Regions from separate parts of the Intestinimonas butyriciproducens genome, predicted to be linked through region 1. Evidence: a T-box and tRNA genes for the amino acid it is inferred to sense, from the RefSeq annotation. Region 1 holds a T-box; the other holds one or more tRNA genes.
The links. A T-box is a leader RNA that pairs with one kind of tRNA and senses whether it is charged. The one in region 1 lies ahead of tyrS (tyrosine--tRNA ligase), so its partner is inferred to be a tRNA-Tyr.
Positions count from the first base shown of each region.

Region 1 (3,415 bases):
CCCTTCTCCACAAAGCAACGGCAACAATCTCTCAGGCCAGTAAAACACGGTGGAATACCTTTTTCCCCTTCTTCACCGTCAATCCTTCGCCGCGCATCGCCGCGGCCTTACAGACAGCGGCGGTATCGATCACCTTTTCTCCGTTGATTTCCACCCCTCCCTGCTGAATCAGGCGGCGTGCCTCGCCTTTAGAAGGCGCAAGGCCGCATTTCACCATCAGATCCACCACGCTCAGCTTTCCGTCGCTGAGGTCTGCGTCGGTCAGCGTGGTGGTGGGCATGTTGGAACGGTCTCCTCCCTGGGCGAAGAGAGCCCGGGCGGCATCCTGTGCCTTCTGTGCCTCCACCTCGTCATGGACCAATTTTGTAAGCTCAAAAGCCAGAATCTCTTTGGCACGATTGAGTTGGGCCCCCTCCCACTTATCCATCTCATCGATCTGCTCTAGAGGAAGGAAAGTCAGCATTCGCAGACATTTGAGCACGTCGGCGTCGTCAATATTTCGCCAGTACTGATAAAACTCGTAAGGCGAAGTCTTTTCCGGGTCCAGCCACACCGCCCCCGCCTGGGTCTTGCCCATCTTTTTCCCCTCGGAGGTAAGCAGCAGTGTAATCGTCATGGCATAAGCGTCCTTGCCAAGTTTCCGGCGAATGAGTTCGGTGCCGCCCAGCATATTGGACCATTGGTCATCGCCGCCGCACTGCATATTGCAGCCCACGGTCTGGAACATATGATAAAAATCATAGCTCTGCATAATCATGTAATTGAACTCCAAGAAGCTGAGCCCTTTCTCCATCCGCTGCTTGTAGCACTCCGCACGAAGCATATTATTGACGGAGAAACATGCGCCCACTTCCCGGAGAAGTTCCACATAATTGAGCTTCAGCAGCCAGTCGGCATTATTGAGCATCAGCGCCTTCCCTTCGCTGAAATCGATGAATTTGCTCATCTGCTTCTTAAAGCAGTCGCAATTGTGCTGGATGGTCTCCACCGTCATCATAGAACGCATATCAGAGCGTCCGGAAGGATCTCCGATCATGCCTGTGCCGCCGCCTACCAGAGCGATGGGGCGGTTGCCCGCCATCTGAAGCCGCTTCATTAAGCACAACGCCATAAAATGACCCACGTGCAGGGAGTCGGCGGTGGGATCAAAGCCAATGTAAAAGGTTGCTTTTCCGTTGTTGATCAGCTCTTTGATCTCCTCTTCGTCGGTCACCTGTGCGATAAGCCCTCTGGCCTTCAGTTCATCATAAATGGTCATATTTCTTTCTCCTCTCGCTTTTTTGGGGGAGGGCCTTTTGAGCAAAATAGCCTTGCAGCTTTCGCTCCATCTATATATGCTCTCATACGGCCCCGCCCACCGTAGCACACTCTGTTCCAGCCCGCTGTTTTGGGGCCGTTCATCCGAGATGCCTCTTGATCATAGGACCGAAACGCCTTTTCTGCATAAAAGCCCCTTCCATTCGTGTCGGTTCCGCTTCAAATAAAAAACACCCCCTGTCCCATTGGACAGAGGGCGTCGAAACGCGGTACCACCTCTGGTTGCCCCACCCTCACAGGCGCGGGCCTCACGGGGTGCCGACACACCCCTGCGCGATAACGGGCGCACCCGACTCTCTCTACTGCGCTGTAAGACGGTTCAAGAGGCCGCTCCGAGGGGTATTCACAGCCGCGCTCTCTCCCCTTTTCACCAGACAGGGGCTCTCTGTGCAGACGGGCGGCTGCTACTGTTCCTCATCCTCGCGTTGTACGTGACAGCATTTTAGCACATGCCGGACGGATTGTCAACCAAAATGCCGGAAGATCATATCCGGATTTGCCTCTTGCGCCAGAGACTCAAAGCGCAGCCGTGCCTCCTCATCCTGGAATGCGCGCAGCGGAAGCAGCGTATAACCCTCACTGGAACCGAAGAGGTAATAGAATTCCGGTCCTCGCCAGAGCTTTTTGATATCCCAGTCCAAAAGCGCCGCCGCCGTCTCATCCTGCCGGGCCACGTCCTCCTGGGCAAACAAAAAGGTCACAGGCTCTGCCAGCTCCGCCTCCCGGTCAAAAATGCGCCCCGGCTTGATCCAATACAACCACAGACTATACAGCGCAGCCATCGCCAGCAGGACCAGCACCAAGGTGTTCAGGAAGTTGAGTCTCCCCATCATAAGCGTGACCGTGACCGTCGCGGCCAGCGCAAACAGCATGACCAGGACCTGGACCCAGCTTACTAGGTGACTTTTTCTCAAATAGTACCGGACTCCACGGATATATTCCCCACGTTCCAGTTGAAAGGTGACCCGGATCTGGTCCGGGAGCTCATTTTTCCCCATTATAGCCTCTCTTATACGTCTCTGCTGCCTCCAGAAGCTCTCCTGCGCTCTCCAGCATGGCGGATGTGATATGGGCCCCTCCGGTAAGGCGGGCCAACTCCTCACGGCGGCGCGTTTTGTCCAGCCGCTCCACCGCCGTATAGGTGCGTCCGTCCCGCTCCCCCTTCTCCACTGAGAAATGGGTATCCGCCATCGCCGCAATCTGGGGCAGGTGTGTAACGCACAGAACCTGTTTGTGTCTGGCCACGTCGGCCATTTTCTCCGCTACCTTCTGGGCCGCACGGCCGCTAACGCCAGTATCCACTTCATCAAAGACCAAGGTGGACACGTCGTCATTTTCCGCCAGGACATTCTTGAGCGCCAGCATGATGCGGGCCAATTCACCGCCGGAGGCGATTTTCTGGATGGGCTTGAGCGCCTCGCCCACATTCGCGGACATCAGGAACTGGACCTCATCCATTCCTGTTGCATCCATGCCGTATTCTGCGGCGTTAGGCGCAAACTCCACATGAAAGCGGACTTTGGGCATATCCAACTGTTCCAGCTCCTTCTGGATACGCGCTTCCAATGCATCCGCCGATTCCCTGCGGACCGTGGACAGTGCACTGCCCAGCATTTGCGCCTCCTTCAAGGTCACAGCCTGCTTTTTCTCCAATCGTGCCAAGATATCGCTGGAGTACTGGATTTGGTCCAGTTCTTTTTTACAGGACTCCAGATAGGCGAGCATATCGGCCTCCGTGGCACCATATTTCTTTTTCAGACGATAGATCACGTCCAGGCGGCTTTCCAACTCATCCAGCTCTCCCGGCTCAAACTCCAAGCTGTCCCTCAAGTCACGGACCAGCTCGGCGGCGTCATCCGCCGCACATCGCAGCTCCGTGAGCTTTTCCGCAAGGGCAGACACCTCATCGCTCACGGTACGGGCCGAAAAGAGGCTCTGTTCTGCCTCCATAACAAGGGACGCCGCACCCGCACTGTCGTCATCGCCGGAAAGCGCCCGATGGGCATCCTCCACCGCCTCGATCAGCTTTCCGGCGTTGCGCAGCACCTTTCTCCGGGCGGCCAGTTTGTCCTCCTCGCCCACTCGCAGCCCGGCCCGT
Region 1 covers NZ_CP011524.1:1,618,482-1,621,896, reverse strand. Annotated here, with positions in the region: gene tyrS (tyrosine--tRNA ligase) at 32-1,258, opposite strand; T-box leader at 1,507-1,747, opposite strand; gene SRB521_RS08110 (YcxB family protein) at 1,782-2,315, opposite strand; gene recN (DNA repair protein RecN) at 2,302-3,415, opposite strand, start outside.

Region 2 (3,415 bases), 1.0 Mb from region 1:
GATTCTCTTGATCGCGGGAGTGGTCCATCTGGTTTCCGCCGCCGCAGGGTTGCTGATGAGATGGGGGATACTCAGTATTTTGGCGCTGCCGCTGGCGCTTCCCGCCGCCGTCGTATTTTATGGCCTGCGGGCCTGGATGGGATGGACGGAACTCTACGGGACGGCGGCGCTGCTCTCCCTGCTGTGGGTATGCTGGGGAAGGGCCAGAAGATAACTGCCCACGCTGGAAGGCGCTGACGATGTTCAAACAAACCCTAGAAATCCCTTGTAAAATTCCGTTGGAGTCCGTATAATATAGGGTACTGTGGAAGCCTACAACGACGTAGAGAGAGGAAGTACCCAATGGAACGCACAAAGATCGCGCAGATTTTCGCGGATCGGGAGGCATTCGGCGGCAAGGAAGTCGCCGTGTCCGGCTGGGCCCGCACGATCCGGGACATGAAGACCTTCGGCTTTATTGAGCTCAACGACGGCTCCTGCTTCAAAAATTTGCAGGTCGTTATGGATGCCGCCGCTCTGGAGAATTATAAAGAGATCGCCGGACAAAACGTGGGCGCCGCCCTGTCCGTCACCGGCACCGTGGTTCTGACCCCCGAGGCGAAGCAGCCCCTGGAGATCAAGGCCGCCGCCATCTCGGTGGAAGGGGCCTCCACACCGGACTATCCCCTCCAGAAGAAGCGGCACAGCGTGGAGTATCTGAGGACCATACAGCATCTTCGTCCCCGGACCAACCTCTTTTCCGCCGCCTTCCGGGTGCGCTCCGTGGCCGCCCATGCCATCCATACCTTCTTCCAGGACCGGGGCTTTGTCTATGTGCACACGCCCATCATCACCGCCTCTGACTGTGAGGGCGCGGGAGAGATGTTCCGTGTCACCACGCTGGACATGGATCACCTCCCCAGAACAGAGGACGGGGCCGTGGATTACAGCCAGGACTTTTTCGGCAAGCCCGCCAATCTCACTGTGTCCGGACAGTTGAACGCGGAAAATTTCGCCATGGCTTTCGGAGACGTATACACCTTCGGCCCCACCTTCCGCGCCGAGAAGTCCAACACCACCCGTCACGCCGCCGAGTTCTGGATGATCGAGCCGGAGATGGCGTTCTGCGACCTGGCGGGAGATATGGATGTGGCGGAGGCCATGATCAAATTTGTCATCCGCACGGTGATGGAGAAATGCCCCGATGAGATGAATTTCTTCCAATCCTTTGTGGATAAGGGCCTGAAGGAGCGGCTGGAGCATGTGGCTTCCTCCGACTTCGGACGGGTGACCTACACCCAGGCGGTGGAGCTCCTGAAGCGGTCCGGCCACAAGTTTGACTACCCTGTGGACTGGGGCTGCGATCTTCAGACCGAGCACGAGCGGTATCTCACCGAGCAGGTGTTCCAAAAGCCGGTCTTTGTAACGGACTACCCCAAGGAGATCAAGGCTTTCTATATGCGCCTCAACGACGACGGGAAGACGGTGGCGGCTGCCGACTGCCTTGTGCCCGGCATCGGCGAGATCATCGGCGGCTCCCAGCGTGAGGAGCGGCTGGATGTGCTGGAGAACCGGATCCGGGAGCTGGGCATGGACCCCAAGGACTACTGGTGGTATCTGGACCTGCGCCGTTATGGCGGCTGCAAGCACGCGGGGTTCGGCCTGGGCTTTGAGCGGATGGTCATGTATCTCACCGGTGTGGGCAATATCCGCGACGTCCTGCCCCATCCCCGCACCGTGGGCAGCGCGGACTTTTAAAGAACGTGAAAATAATCATCCACCGGCAAAGCCGGTGGATGATTATTTTCACCTTTCTCTCGAGCTATGCCCCGGGAGGGGGTGGCGGTCCCTGTACCCAATATTTTGGGATTCATCGTGTTTTATCGCGTGATTATGGGTGACAAACGCAGGCATAAAAAAACCCTCGCATCCTTTGGGATACAAGGGTTTTCCTTACTGGTGGAGGAGGATGGATTCGAACCATCGAAGTCGACGACAACAGATTTACAGTCTGCCCCCTTTGGCCACTCGGGAACTCCTCCATATGCAATTGACGCCTTTCAAACAGACGATGGAGCTGGTGGACGGATTCGAACCCCCGACCTGCTGATTACAAATCAGCTGCTCTACCAGCTGAGCTACACCAGCGTATCGGACACTATAGCTCGTCCGCAGCGACGTTTATTCTATCAGATGGAAGGGAGATTGTCAACAGGGAATCCGGGAAAAGCACCAACTTTTTTATGCGTGCTCAAAAAATACTACAAGCAAAGATCATGCCAAATTGGAGATAGACGATTGTAATTCTGCATCGAATTGTGTTATACTTTTGAACGGAAGAGAGTGAAGTATAATTGGTAAGGGGGACGGACGATGGAACTGAATATGTCGATGAAACAGACCCAGACCCTGTCGCCTCAAATGATGCAGTCGATGGAGATACTCCAGATGGGCTCCCAGGAGCTTCTGGAGTACATCGAAAATCAGGTGCAGGAAAACCCGGTCCTGGAGATGGAGGAAAAATACACAGGCAAGGATGAGGGCGTAGACCTGCAGCGAAAGCTGGAGTGGCTGGAGTCCACGGATGCGCAAAACCGGGTCTATCACCAACAGGACAGTGAGGATGACGGAACGGACCCCGTCTCCAATTACGGGAACGCAGATGAGACGGAGGAAAACCTCTATCTCTACGTGCTCTCTCAACTGGAGCTGCTGGACCTGGAGCCGGAGCTCTTGGAGGCGGGGCGTTTTTTAGTGGAGTCCCTGAATCAGAACGGCTGGCTGGACGAGCCGCTGGAGGACCTGGCGGTACAGATGGAGAAGCCCCTGGTTTTGGCGGCACGGGCGCTGGAGATCGTTCAGAGCCTGGAACCGGCGGGGGTGGGGGCGAGGACCCTCTCGGAATGTCTGGTGCTCCAGCTCAAACGCCGAGAGGACAGCGGACTGGCAATCCGGATCGCCCAGGACCATCTGGACCCCCTCAGCAAGAATCGATACGGCTTCATCGCCAAGGCCCTCGGGGCCACGCAGGAACAGGTCTATGCGGCCTGTGAGCTGATCCGGTCGCTGAATCCCAGGCCGGGCGGCGGGTTTGCCGCCCGAGAAAACCTCATTTACATCAATCCGGATATTTTTGTCGTCAACTTTCCGGATCACTTCGAGTTGCTGACCAACGACTACTTTTTCCCCACCCTCAATGTGAGCTCCTATTACTGCAGGATGCTCAGGGACAGCAAAGACGACGAGGTGAAGGATTACCTGGTGAACAAGGTCCGGCAGGCCAAATGGGTGGTGCGGAGCATTGAGCAGCGGCGCTCCACCCTGATGCAGTGCGCGGAGGTTATGCTGGACCTGCAGGAGGACTTTTTCCGCCACGGCCCCGGCCACCTCAAACCTATGTCGCTGGCCGATATCGCGCAGCGGGTGGGGGTGCACG
Region 2 covers NZ_CP011524.1:2,623,742-2,627,156, reverse strand. Annotated here, with positions in the region: gene SRB521_RS13010 (hypothetical protein) at 1-214, shown strand, start outside; gene asnS (asparagine--tRNA ligase) at 343-1,737, shown strand; tRNA gene SRB521_RS13000 (tRNA-Tyr) at 1,937-2,021, opposite strand; tRNA gene SRB521_RS12995 (tRNA-Thr) at 2,052-2,127, opposite strand; gene rpoN (RNA polymerase factor sigma-54) at 2,353-3,415, shown strand, end outside.
Region 2: it has a tRNA-Tyr gene. The T-box ahead of tyrS (tyrosine--tRNA ligase) is inferred to sense a tRNA for this amino acid. The anticodon was not compared.